One region of the Parageobacillus sp. KH3-4 genome, then DNA from elsewhere that is predicted to be linked to it. Evidence: riboswitches for the same ligand, from Rfam matches in the RefSeq annotation. Region 1 holds a riboswitch; each other region holds the start of a gene.
What was found. Region 1 has a riboswitch for cobalamin ahead of MWM02_RS15775 (ribonucleoside-diphosphate reductase subunit alpha). Riboswitches for the same ligand answer to the same signal wherever they lie in the genome.

Region 1 (4,586 bases):
GATTGGACGAGCGTGGCTTTCTGTTTCAATCATTTTCGGAGTTGTGCCAGATGAAACGAGCGCATGGAATCCAGACACCGCACCGCAGGCAATCGTAATAAACAGAAACGGGAATAAGTCCCCGGCAAACACCGGGCCAGTGCCATCGACAAATTTCGTCAACGCTGGCATTTGCAAATCAGGTGCAACCACTAAAATTCCTAGCGCTAGCCCAACAATCGTTCCGATTTTTAAAAACGTGCTCAAATAGTCGCGCGGCGCGAGCAGTAGCCATACCGGTAATGCCGATGCGACAAACCCGTAAATAATCATCAAAATTGCAATTGTCTCGCCTTTTAATGTAAATATTTTCGCCAACGTCGGGTGTTCAGCGACATGCTGGCCAGCTACCAAAGAAACAATCAGGAGCACAAACCCGATCAAAGATGCTTCCGCAACGCGCCCGGGACGAATAAAGCGCATGTAAATTCCCATCAAAATCGCAATTGGAATCGTTGCGGCAATCGTAAACATTCCCCATGGGCTTCCTACAAGCGCTTTCACAACAACCAACGCTAAAACAGCTAATAAAATAATCATGATTCCTAAAATGCCAAGAGATGCAACAAACCCTGTAACTGGGCCAATTTCTTCCTTCACCATCTCGCCAAGCGATTTGCCGTTGCGCCGCATCGATGCGAATAAAATAATAAAATCCTGGACTGCTCCGCCTAAAACAACGCCGATAATAATCCAAAGCGTTCCCGGCAAATATCCCATTTGCGCCGCTAAAATCGGTCCGACAAGCGGCCCGGCGCCGGCGATTGCCGCAAAATGATGTCCGAATAATACCCATTTGTTTGTCGGGACATAATCTTTTCCGTCATTAAACACTTCCGCAGGCGTTTTGCGGTTGTCGTCAAGTCCAAACACTTTGCGAGCGATAAATTTGCTATAAAAACGATACGCTACGGCATACGTACATACAGCAGCGACAATTAACCAAATCGCATTCACCGTCTCGCCACGGCTTAATGCGAGAACTGCAAATCCTACTGCCCCGAGTGCAGAAATAAGCCCCCAAAGCAAGACCGATTTTAATCCTTTCACACCTTCTCCTCCTTTGTTGTTCGTTCAAGTTCACTACATTAATAATTATATTAACTATTCTGAAAAATTTAAAGAATTATTTTTTTACTGAATATGATAATATTGGCTGATAATTAGCTATCAATCTTCCACCTTTAAACGAATTGTACATTGGCTTCTTTTTGTTCTTTTTAAACAGGGAAAGAGGCAAGTTCCCCACTCCGACCTGCGTAATCCGGTAATAAAATAGGTGATAGCCGAATGAAAAACAGAATCGCACAGTTCGCAAAAAATGTTACTAAAGTTAACCATTAAGGGAGGTAGGTTTTCCAACGAAACAATCAAGCAAATTATTTTAGAAAAGAGTTAGGGAACGTGAAGACAGCAGAACAGTGGTTGCGGAGCATTGCATTACCTGGATTGGCCAACTTCTCAATAAAAAATATTTCAAAATCACCTGCTTATTTGTCGGAATTGCTCATTAACGTACAATCGCGATTCAATGAAGCGATTCGCTTAAGCCCTTTAGGAAACAACAAAAAGTGATGATGCCGTTGATTTCCAAACAGTTAATGTTCTATCTATGTTTGTACTTTTACGCATGTGGAATGCAGCAACAGAGGCAGAAGTGGGACAGCCCCTACTCCTTTCTCCCTTTTGTGTTTTCCGCTTATTTCGTCACGATCAGTCTTATGTATTCCGCGCATATTGAAATTTTCAGAATCGTTTTGGACCTATTTAGTTCCCAATGCTTTTTGTCATTCCTGGGATACGCACGGATTGTTGTTTCAATTGTTGTTACTAAAATTTCGCGGTTCTTGCAAATGAGAATTTCTTGTTCGAAAAGCATTTCTTTTTGTGCCCGAATAAAAAACAGTTGAATTTACCGACGTTTTATTATATGATTGTACCAGCAACAACAAAATACTATATATTGTGTTTGTTTCTAAAAAACACAACTAAATATAGTATAAAAACCGCAAGCAATGGTGTCCATCCGGACTTAATAGGGAATCTGGTGAGAATCCAGAACTGCCCCCGCAACTGTATGTGTGGACGAAATGGAACATCCACTGTATGTGAAAGCTCATTCGGGCGCACATATGGGAAGGATCCAGAGTAGGATGAAACACGAGTCAGGAGACCTGCCTTGCTTGTTTGCGTTTCATGTTCTCCGGGGATCGAGAAGATGAAACGATGGTTTAAAAGGGCTTCTTTTCCCCTTTTTATGCTGTCGTTTCATCCACTCGGTCCGAGTGGATTTTTTTATGGAAACAAGGAGGAAAAAACAATGGCATTGAATACAAAAACCACCATTATTACGCTAGAAAACGGGCAAACTAAACCGTTTTCTCGCGAACGTCTTATTTCATTTATCCGCAATATAACAAAAGACTATCCGCATCTACAGGCCGGCGACTATATGGAGCGCATCATCCGCATTATCGAAAGCAAAGATACGCTTTCTGCGGAACAAATCACGAATTACTTAATACTTGAAGGTCTTTCCTATATTAGTGAGGCAGAACCAGAATGGACGTTTGTCTGTGCCCGCATCTATTTGCAAAAACTATACAAAGAAGCGGCCAAACAACGTGGATATGACGCAAAACAACGCTACGGCAGCCTGTACGAGTTAATAACAACGCTTGTTTCTAAAGGCGTGTACGATCGCTCTCTTCTTGATGATTACTCAAAAGAAGAAATCAACGAGCTTGGAAAACTTATTGATCCAGACAAAGACAAGCTGTTTACATATATCGGCCTTCGCACGCTCGCGGACCGCTACCTGGCCCGCGATTACGACCGCAACTTGTACGAACTGCCGCAGGAGCGTTTCCTTATCATCGCAATGGCGTTAATGGCGAAAGAGCCGAAACATCGCCGTTTTGCGTTCATTCAAGAAGCGTATTGGGCGCTAAGCAACTTGTACATGACCGTCGCCACGCCGACATTAGCAAATGCCGGAAAAAGTTATGGACAACTGTCAAGCTGCTTTATCGACACTGTCGATGACAGCTTGCAAGGGATTTACGACAGCAACACCGACATCGCCAACCTTTCCAAATCCGGCGGCGGAATCGGCGTCTATCTCGGCAAAATCAGAAGCCGCGGCAGCGACATTAAAGGCTTTAAAGGTGTGTCGTCCGGCGTTATTCCATGGATGAAGCAACTCAATAACACCGCTGTCAGCGTTGACCAATTAGGGCAGCGAAAAGGAGCGATTTCCGTCTATTTAGACGTTTGGCACAAAGACATTTTTGCTTTTTTGGATGCGAAATTAAACAACGGCGATGAGCGGATGAGGACGCACGATTTATTCACTGGCGTCTGCATTCCTGATTTATTCATGGAGCAAGTTGAAAAACGAGGCGACTGGTACTTGTTTGACCCGCATGAAGTTCGCAAAGTGATGGGATTTAGTTTGGAAGATTTTTATGATGAGGAAAAAGGAAGAGGAAGCTTTCGCGAAAAATATTGGCAATGCGTTCAAGAAGAGCGCCTTTCGAAAGAAAAAGTGCCAGCGATTGAAATAATGAAAAGCATTATGCGCAGCCAATTAGAATCGGGCACACCATTTATGTTTTACCGCGATGAAGCGAACCGAAAAAATCCGAACGCCCATCTCGGCATGATTTATTGCAGCAATCTTTGTACAGAAATCGCGCAAAACCAAAGCCCGACCATCGTTGAAAAACAATATACGAAAGACGGAAAGATCATCATTGAAAAAATCCCTGGCGATTTTGTCGTTTGCAATTTGTCTTCCATCAATCTTGCCCGCGCTGTTACCGACGATGTACTCGAACGGCTTATCCCGATTCAAATGCGCATGCTCGATAACGTGATTGATTTAAATAAGATCCCGGTATTACAAGCGCAGCTTACCAATCAAAAATACCGCGCCGTAGGGCTTGGCACGTTTGGCTGGCATCATTTACTTGCGTTAAAAGGCATTCGCTGGGAATCGGATGAAGCAGTTGAATACGCGGACAAACTGTATGAAAAAATTGCTTACTTGGCCATCCAATCTAGCATGGAGCTCGCAAAGGAAAAAGGAAGCTATCCGGCTTTTCCGGGTTCCGACTGGCAGACGGGCGCTTATTTTGATAAACGCGGATACCGCCGCAACGACAACGTCGACTGGGACACGCTGAAAAAACAAGTTGCCAAATATGGCATGCGCAACGGCTATGTGATGGCAATTGCGCCAAATGCTTCGACTTCAATTATCGCCGGCAGCACTGCCAGCATCGACCCGATCTTTTTAAAAGTGTACGCAGAAGAAAAGAAAGATTACAAAATTCCAGTTACCGTGCCTGACCTAAACGCCGAAACAACGTGGTATTATAAATCGGCGTACCATATCGACCAGCATTGGAGCATAAAACAAAACGCAGTGCGTCAGCGCCATATCGACCAAGCGATTTCATTTAATTTCTATGTCATGAATACGATCAAAGCAAAAGAGCTGTTGGATCTTCATCTCACCGCCTGGAAGTCAGGATTCAAAACAA
Region 2 (4,586 bases), 1.9 Mb from region 1:
CTGCGCAAGCGCCCTTGCTAAATAAACGCGCTGACGTTCTCCCCCGCTCAAACGGTCAATTCCTTCTTCTGCCTTTTCCGTTAGCCCCACTTCTTCGATTGCCGTTTTCACCGCTTGTTCATCTTCTGCCGTCCATGTTGGAAATAGGCCGCTTTGATGAGCGTATCGTCCAAGTTCCACCGTTTCTTTGACCGTATATCCGAACGCCGCATCCATTGTTTGCGGAAGCACTGCGGCAAAGCGCGCCCATTCTTTTTGCGAAAAAGAGCGAAGCGGCCGACCGTTCACCGCAATACTGCCGCTTTGTAACGGCAGCTCTTTGCTTAATAGCTTCAATAACGTCGTTTTCCCGCTTCCGTTCGGCCCTAAAACCCCAAATATTTCACCTTTCGCTACGGTAAACGTCACATTATGAAGAACCCGTTTGCGATGATAGCGGTAAGACACGTTGTTCACTTCAAGCACATTCATCACGTCTTTCTTCTCATTCTTCGAAAAAATAGCAATGCAAATAAAGGAGCGCCAATCAATGACGTAATCACGCCGATTGGCAGTTCTCTCGGCGAAATAATCGTGCGTGCCAACAAATCAGTAAGAACGAGAAACGCGCCGCCGTACAATAAGGAAAGCGGCAAAAGGAGACGATGGTTCGGGCCGCAGACAAGGCGAACCATGTGGGGAACGACCAATCCGACAAAACCGATCGTCCCAGAAACCGACACCGCCGCGCCGGTTAGCAGCGAAGCGCCGGTTAAAACCATCACTTTTCGCTTCGCCACATCGACCCCGATGTGCATAGCGGCCGACTCTCCAAAAGCGAAGGCGTTCAGTTCGCGCGCATTGAAAAGCAGCAACATTACCCCGACGAGAAAAAACGGAAGCATCATCATCGTATACTTCCAGCCGCGCATCGCCACGCTTCCCATCAGCCATGCAATAATTTGCCGCAATTCCTCCCCGGTCAGCGCGATCATTAAGGAAATAAGCGCGCTGAAAAACGCCCCAAACATAATGCCAACTAAAATGATCGTTTCTACGGACATTTTTCGTTCCACCGCCCGCGCAAACAAAAGAACAAGCACGAGCGTCGCAAGGCCAAAGACAATGCTGACAACGGGAAGCGTAAATGTGCCAAACAGCGGCAATTGAATGTTGAAAAAAATGACAAAAACCGCGCCGACAGAAGCGCCTGACGACACGCCGAGCGTATACGGGTCGGCAAGCGCGTTTTTTAATAATCCTTGAAACGCCGCTCCCGCGACGGCGAGCGAAGCGCCTACGAAAAACGCCAAAACCACGCGGGGAAGGCGGATCGCCATCACGATTTGCACAAAATCCCTAGGAACATCGTCCGGCAATGTTAATCCAAACCATTGTGATAAAAAGATCTTCATAATAGCAGAAAAGGGAATCGATAGAGAACCTATCGATATCCCTAGCAAGAGCGAAATGATAACGATCGTTATTGCTACTGCATACATCCATATATTACTGGAAAATATCTGGGTAAATTGCTTTTGCAAGTTCCTCTACTCCTTCGATCAAGCGTGGGCCCGGACGGCTTACTAAATCTGTATTTACATCATACACCCGTTTGTTTTTCACCGCCGGGACATCTTTCCAAGCAGGACGGTTCAATACTTGCTTCGCTCCGCCGTATGTGGTAATGATGACATCCGGCTTGTACGCGACCGCCTTTTCTTCTGTGACCATCGGCCACCCTTCTAAATTACCGGCAACGTTTTTCGCAGAAATCGCTTGAAGCATCTCATCCATAAATGTCCCTTTTCCGGCGGTATAAATTTGTGGCGGCGGCGATACTTCCACCCATACTTTGGCTTGATCTTCCTCTTTTATTTGTTTTGCTTTTTCCTTTATCCCTTCTAATTTTGTTTTCATATTTTTCACGATTTCCTGCGCTTTATCGGCAGTTCCAGTCGCTTTGCCAATCAGCTCGATGGAATCATATACGTCCGCAAATGATTTCGCATCGTTGACAACTAATACAGTAATGCCTGCATCTTTCAATTGCTGAAGCCCGTCTTTTGAATTATGCGCGCCTGACGCATGAGCAAGCACTAAATCTGGCTTCAGCGAAATGATTTTTTCCACATTAAACTCCATTCCGCCGATTTTTTCTTTCTTTTTCACATCTTCCGGATAGTTGTCAAAATCGCTGACGCCAACGATTTTATCGCCTAATCCTAACGCATAGGCGATTTCCGTGTTGCTTGGGATTAAAGAAACGATTTTTCGCGGTTCCGACTTAATCGTCACTTCTTCCCCTGATCCATCTTTCACCGTTACCGGAAACGCTGCTTGCTCCGCTTTCGGCTCCTCTTTTTTGGCAGGCTCTTTGCTTGCGTTTTCCCCGCTGCATCCGAATAAGAGGCCGAATGCCAGCGCAAATACAAATAGCAGCACATACCGTTTCCATTTTTTCATCTTTTGTTCCCCCTTCTTTATTTATATAAAATAAAAAAACCCATTCCTACCGCGGAATGAGCGAGAAACGGCAATAAATGTGCACACGAAAGCAGCCACCGTTGCCGTTTCCTCATCTCACCCCCCGAAGATTAGGAAACAGTAAGCGAACAAGGCAGGTCTACTGACTCATGCTTCATCCTACTCTGAGCCTTCCCATACGGCAAACGGCGCTTGCCATTCCACCGTACAGTGGTCATCTCATTTCGTCCGCATTTACAGTTGCGGGGACAGTTCTGGACTTTCACCAGATTCCCTATTAAGCCATGAAGAGCGAACCGCTCTATTTGGCACCTTGCCGCTGCTGTATAAAATTGTCGAGCAGTTGACAGTTATAATGTTAATGGAAGAAAAAAGGTTTTGCAATAAAAAAATAAGACGTCGCTTGCAAACAGGCAAAAAAGCCGCCTTATGCAAGGCGGCGATAAGCTTAATTGTCAATGTAGCGCTCCAACACAAAGCCGAAGTCTTTCACCGTATATTTTGTTTTCGCATCGACGGGCCATTGAAACGCGAGTTCATTTACCGCTTTGAAATCCGCCAAAACATGATTTGTCCCGCTTTTCATGCGCCCAAATACGTTAGCGGTCAACATCAAGCTTTTCTGCGCATATTCCAGCTTCGTTTCCGGTTTCATGGCAAAGCTCGGCAATTTTCAATAAAAATCTTTTAGTTTTTCTAAACGTTTTTTATGAACGTCAATCGAATAAGCGTGTGCGCGGATTTTAAATTTAGTTTCGACATCCAAATTAACCGTGCTTGCTGTCTCAAGCGATGCCTCGGAAATCGGGCGCTTATAATAATCGTTGCAGCGCAATACGCGCTTTTTTCTTGCTGTGCTCGTGCCATCCAAATGAATCATCGCTTTATTGGCAAAACAATACTCATCCGACTTCGGCTTAATCAAGAAATAAGCCTTTTCCCCTTTCTTCATGCATCACGCAATCATCGGCAGCGACTTTATCGTAGTTTTCCGGCTTAATGACCGGCCGATGTCGCTTAACCCGCGCACATCGGCAGCGATTTTTCCAAACATCGCGCAGCTTCTTTCATTTTTCATGATTATTCTGTTCTTGCAAAAAACAACCATCGCAAATAATGGTTCCTTCATGCTTGAGGAAAGCAGTAATTTCTACCATTCCTCTGTACGACGGGTATCTCATGCGCACATAGATAGGCTCATTTTTTTCAATCGGCTTCCCACAAACGGAACAAGTTGGAGATAAGGAAGATAAGGAAAACATGTGATGGTCTCCTTTCATTTTTCCTTTCTGTTAAATATGCGCAACAAAAAGGCGGCAAGTTTCCACTTGAAATAAAAATGCCGTTCATTTTATCGCAACGGCGACCTCGCCATGCGAATATATGTATGGCGCTTGCCGCGGATGGTGATGGAATATGTCATAATGTTTTCTGGAACAGCGATGCCGTGGTAGCCAGCGTCACCGATATGGTACAGGTCAGCGCCGGCCATTTTGCTTGCGAGCGCGATTTGCCGGATTGTATCCTCGTCAGCCCCTTCCTGGCTCGTGCCGATCGTAAGCATCGCCAATGCCCCATGTTCATGGGCAATCCGAACAAGTTGTTCTGTTCTTTCTAATGTCGCTCCCGGCACAGTTCCCGGCGCCGGCATAAGAATGATGTCAGCTCCGGCACGAACAAAACGCGCAACCACTTCTTCAGATACAATACTAGCTCCCGTTTCGTTGGCGACACCTGCTGCGTGCATCTTTCCCGCGATAATAAGGCCTTCTTCCCCAAAAACGGCACGGGCTGTTTCAATCGCGCGGATAATTTCATCATTTGTTACACCTGTTTTCGGATTTCCGGTTAGGCAGATAAAATCAAAACCTAGACGTTTTGCTTCTAGCAATGATTCTTCTGTTGCCATTCTTCCTTTTGGAAGAGAAGCAAGATTCTCTAGCTGCTTCGCATTCAGGTCAACCGGCTCCAAATTGACACCGACTGGCCGCCCCGTTAACTGCTTCAGACGTGCCACCATTTGATCCGGCTCCTTTGTATCCAATCCGTTTACCATCGGCTGGAACACATCAAACATGTTCAATAAAATTAAATCCGCGCCAAACGCCGCGGCCAATTCC
Region 3 (4,586 bases), 1.1 Mb from region 1:
AAGACCATGCCGCAACCGAACGAGAGAGCAAAGACATCGCGGCAAAAATTTGCGAACGATCAATAGAAACATGAAAAGAACTGTCAATGGAAACAAGCAAAGCTGGAAAACTCACCATCAGAAACAATGCCACAACTCCGAGTGTTTTGGCGTACACTTTCCACGAAACACGTGCATACCCGATAATCCATGCGGCAAGCCAAATCGTTATCATTACTTGCATTTTCCAACTACCTATCATGGCCATCATTAATAATATGAGCGCAAATATCACTTTTTGTTCAGGACGTATTGTCCGCAGGCGGTTATTGTAAGCAATTGTGTCAAACTGTCGGATCATTTTGATTCCTCTCTTCGGTTCTCCCGACCTTTATAGACGCCGATAATGTAGCCAATAATTCCGGCCCCGACCGCCGCCTGCACAGAAAACAGCAACGTTTCCACCTCTCCGCCCGGCGGCTCAAATATGGTTTCCATCCAAGGTTGATAATGAGGAGCGATCACCTGAATCGTTTTTTCCGCCTGGTCATCCGTGCCGCCAAAATCAGAGTGATGAATGAACAATAACGGTGCCACTACTAATAAAACAGCAAAAACAAGGAGAAAAAGACTTCGCTTCATAATTTACACTCCCCTCTCTAATTGAGTCAGTTCCCGGCTGCTGTAAGTCGATAAGAAATTCCAAACGACAACCGTAAGCAGCCCTTCTGTAATCGCCAGTGGTATTTGCGTGACAGCAAAAATGCCGGCAAATTTGACAAACGAAGCGAAAATCCCGCCTGTCGCATCTGGAAACGCCAACGCTAATTGCAATGAGGTGACAACATATGTGGCTAAATCAGAAAAAAATGCAGCGAAAAATATCGTCCAACGCCGCGATATATTCCACTTTTTCCCGAAACGATAAATGCCGTACGCCACAAGCGGGCCGGCGACTGCCATGGACATGGCATTCGCACCTAATGTCGTCAATCCGCCATGTGCCAGCAGTAATGCTTGAAACAGCAATACGATGCTCCCCATCACTACCATCGTCCATGGACCAAACAGCACCGCACCGAGCCCTACCCCCGTTGGATGTGAGCTGCTTCCAGTAACGGATGGAATTTTTAAAGCAGACAGCACAAACGTAAATGCCCCGGACAGCGCAATGAGCAGCTTTAGTTCCGGATGCTCACGCGTAATCCGGATGAGTGAACGCATACCGATGATCAAAAATGGCAAAAACGCGAGCCACCAAAAAATCACCCATCTAACAGGCAAAAATCCTTCCATAATATGCATCGCAAATGCCGATGAACTTTCAGAAAAAGTAAAATAGACAACTAAACCGCAAAGGAAAAGGGCGTATTTCCATTTTTTCATGCTTCCGTTCCTCCCGCTGTTCTGCATCATTTCGAGATTCCTAGAGGGGACGTTGATTGTTTTGGCATCATGAATCCCTTCATCTTTTCATAACGGTACGTTATCGTTTCTTCCAGCCATTCCCCGTCCCGTAAATGCCTTCGCACAAGCTCCCTTGCTTTTTTCGGCGTCATCCCGTTGTACCATACGCCTTCAGGGTAAACGATGACGACGCATGCATCCTGGCAGCGGCCATTGCAGCGCGTCCGCGTCGTATGTACGCTGTCGTTTAACTCCAGCCTCGCAATTTCTTCACGGATGGCAAGTGTTACTTCCTCTCCCCCTTTACGCATGCAGCTGCCTCCGTTGCAAATCAGCACATGATGTTTCGTTCCGGTTAAGTTCCATGTTGTCATGTTCAATCTCTCCTTTTTTGCAAAATAAAAAGCACCTCTATACGCAGAGGTGCAGAAAAATGCATACAAATATAGCCAAAAAAGTATGCCATTCTCCCGCACGTCTACCTATAATCCCGTAGGTATCCGTCCGAACAAATAAGGCAGGTCTCCTGACTTAGGATCATCGCTTTGCTGCGCCTTCCCGAAGTTTCCTTCAGTGACATCATGCAACAAAGCTCCCCATCACAGTGGCGGGTACCGTGACGGATTTTCACCGTACTTCCCTTTTAAGCCTGTTCTCTAATGAGAAAGGCACCTTATTTGCTTGGCATAGATATTGATTTCTCATGGAACATTTCTGTTACTCATGGTAGTACAAATTTTTAAACGCCGTCAATCACTTTTTTCAATAAGTCCGTTTTTGCCAACACAATCCCGTCGCGATCCGCATATACATAGGCGCCCGGCTCCCAAAGAACACCGCCAAATTCAAGCGCAACGTCCCGTTTTCCTTTTCCTTCTTTTTTGCTTTTTATCGGGCACGTGCCGATCGCCATCACCCCGATCGGCATATTGGCGATCTCTGCAGAATCACGAATACAGCCATGGATAATTACGCCCGCAAGTCCGCGATCGCAGGCGATTTGCGCCAAACGATCTCCAAGCAGTGCGCAATTTCGCGAACCTTTCCCGTCAACGACCAATACAGTGCCGGCCGGAACGGTTTCTAACGCCTCGCGCACAAGCACATTATCTTCCAATACGTCGACCGTCGCGATCGGTCCGGAAAATTCTGCTTTTCCGCCATATGATTGCATCGGCAGCCGGCAAACTTGAAGCTCGCTAAAAAATTTATCGCATAAATCAGCTGTTTTCACCATCATTCCCTCCCCACTATCGTCTTTATTTGACATATTTGACGAAACTCCTTCTTTTTCCACAAAAAAACAGACAAGCGATTGCTTGCCTGCATTCCAGCTGGGCTAGCTGGATTCGAACCAGCGCATCACGGAGTCAAAGTCCGTTGCCTTACCGCTTGGCTATAGCCCAACGAAATAACTTCATGAAACTTCTTCCTTAATTGACTGATTGACGAGTCAGCATGGGAAAATTTTAAAATGATCTGCATTTAGATAAAGTCAGCGCAAAATTCCGCTTATCATCCGGTGAACTTAAATCAACGGACAACAAAATGGTTTTTCCTGTATTTCATCCGCTTATAGTATTTCCTCTGTCAATTCACTCTATACCACTATTGTTAAAAAATATTTCAAAATACTATTAGTTTTCATTTATAGAAAATGTTATTTAGCAAATACTATTTTTTAAAAATATACTAAACATTCTTTATGCATAAATGACAAAACTTTAAATATTCATTTATTTAATCTTTACCTTCACTTCCTACAATGAAAGCGAAAAAATCGTCGCAGGGAGAGTGAAGAAAAAATGAAAAAATCAACGATCATTGGTTGGCCGCTTTCCATACTATTCAGTTTTCTCGCATCATACTCCTTCAACGCCGCGGCTGCCGATAAATTGGGCATGCAACCGTTCACGCCGCCCCCAATTGCAGACGACATCGCTGTTATCGCCCATCGCGGCGCGTCTGGATATGCACCAGAACATACGTTATCGGCATACAAAAAAGCAATTCAAATGAAAGCGGACTATGTGGAATTAGATTTGCATATGACGAAAGATGGAGAATTAGTCGCCATTCATGACGCGACGCTAGCGAGAACAACAAACGCAGAAGAAGCATACCCCGATCGCGCCCCTTGGCGGATAAAAGACTTCACGCTTTCAGAAATTAAACAGCTGGATGCCGGTTCTTGGTTTAACGACGCTTATCCGGAATACGCGAAGAAGCAATATGCCAAAGAAAAAATTCCTACTCTGCAAGAAGTGATTGATTTTATGAAACAAAAAGACGCGAAAGCCGCTCTATACATTGAAACGAAAGCTCCAAATGTCTACTCCGGCATGGAAGAAAAAATGGTGGATATTTTAAAAAAGAACGGATATTTGCAGGAAGGAAAAGTCATTTTCCAATCGTTCAGCGAAGCGAGTTTGCGAAAATTGCAGAACATCGTTCCTAAAGGCATTCCGCTTATTCAACTGTATAGTCCCGCCATGATCCAAGGACGAAACCTCGATGACGTGCTCGATCGAACCGCCGAATACGCTGAAGGAGTTGCACCAGATCAATCGCTCGTTACTCCGGAATTTGTGCAAAAAGCGCATGAACTCCATCTCATTGTTCATCCGTATACGATAAACACGAAAAAAGAAATGCACAAACAATTATCATTAGGCGTGGACGGAATGTTTACAAACTATCCTGATCGGCTAGCAAGCTTGCACAAAAAATAGCTTCGCCATTTTACCATTCATGCACCCCAAAGCACGCTCGTCGGCAAACAGCAACTTACCAAAAAACATTCGGTGCGAACAGAAACAACTTTCCCATCATTTTTGTCCTCATAATATAATGGATTGATTCTCAACATTATAAACATAATCGAATAATTTTTGGCTCTATTCATAAAATTCTTATTGTCATTTTCTAGTTTTATCGATATAATGGGGAAAAGCACGAAAGGAGCAACGAACTTGCTGCAAATCGTCCAATACAAAAACGGCCCGTTTACGCTTTCCACCGATCCAGCTCTTGTGCAAGTCGACCGCGTCTGCGAATTTCTCGCCCGCTCTTATTGGGCGAATACGAGAGACAGGGCAACGATCATAAAATCTTTGGAACATTCCTTATGCTTTTCATTGTTTCACGGACAGACGCAAATCGGATTGGCGCGGGTTGTTACTGATGGGGCGATGTTCGCC

Region 2: another riboswitch for cobalamin. It lies ahead of MWM02_RS06465 (ABC transporter substrate-binding protein); the one in region 1 lies ahead of MWM02_RS15775 (ribonucleoside-diphosphate reductase subunit alpha).
Region 3: another riboswitch for cobalamin. It lies ahead of MWM02_RS10335 ((2Fe-2S) ferredoxin domain-containing protein); the one in region 1 lies ahead of MWM02_RS15775 (ribonucleoside-diphosphate reductase subunit alpha).

Annotation. Positions count from the first base shown of each region.
Region 1 covers NZ_AP025627.1:3,133,874-3,138,459, forward strand. The annotation lists gene MWM02_RS15765 (carbon starvation CstA family protein) at 1-1,089, opposite strand, end outside; gene MWM02_RS15770 (hypothetical protein) at 1,444-1,614, shown strand; cobalamin riboswitch at 2,038-2,235, shown strand; gene MWM02_RS15775 (ribonucleoside-diphosphate reductase subunit alpha) at 2,360-4,586, shown strand, end outside.
Region 2 covers NZ_AP025627.1:1,241,857-1,246,442, reverse strand. The annotation lists gene MWM02_RS06475 (adenosylcobinamide amidohydrolase) at 1-471, opposite strand, end outside; gene MWM02_RS06470 (FecCD family ABC transporter permease) at 471-1,523, opposite strand; gene MWM02_RS06465 (ABC transporter substrate-binding protein) at 1,489-2,445, opposite strand; cobalamin riboswitch at 2,582-2,797, opposite strand; partial or broken gene MWM02_RS06460 (PH domain-containing protein) at 2,915-3,520, opposite strand; gene MWM02_RS06450 (DUF7916 family protein) at 3,818-4,586, opposite strand, start outside.
Region 3 covers NZ_AP025627.1:2,000,063-2,004,648, forward strand. The annotation lists gene cbiQ (cobalt ECF transporter T component CbiQ) at 1-340, opposite strand, end outside; gene MWM02_RS10325 (energy-coupling factor ABC transporter substrate-binding protein) at 337-621, opposite strand; gene MWM02_RS10330 (energy-coupling factor ABC transporter permease) at 625-1,365, opposite strand; gene MWM02_RS10335 ((2Fe-2S) ferredoxin domain-containing protein) at 1,392-1,760, opposite strand; cobalamin riboswitch at 1,886-2,077, opposite strand; gene rraA (ribonuclease E activity regulator RraA) at 2,126-2,620, opposite strand; tRNA gene MWM02_RS10345 (tRNA-Gln) at 2,721-2,792, opposite strand; gene MWM02_RS10350 (glycerophosphodiester phosphodiesterase) at 3,192-4,118, shown strand; gene MWM02_RS10355 (GNAT family N-acetyltransferase) at 4,359-4,586, shown strand, end outside.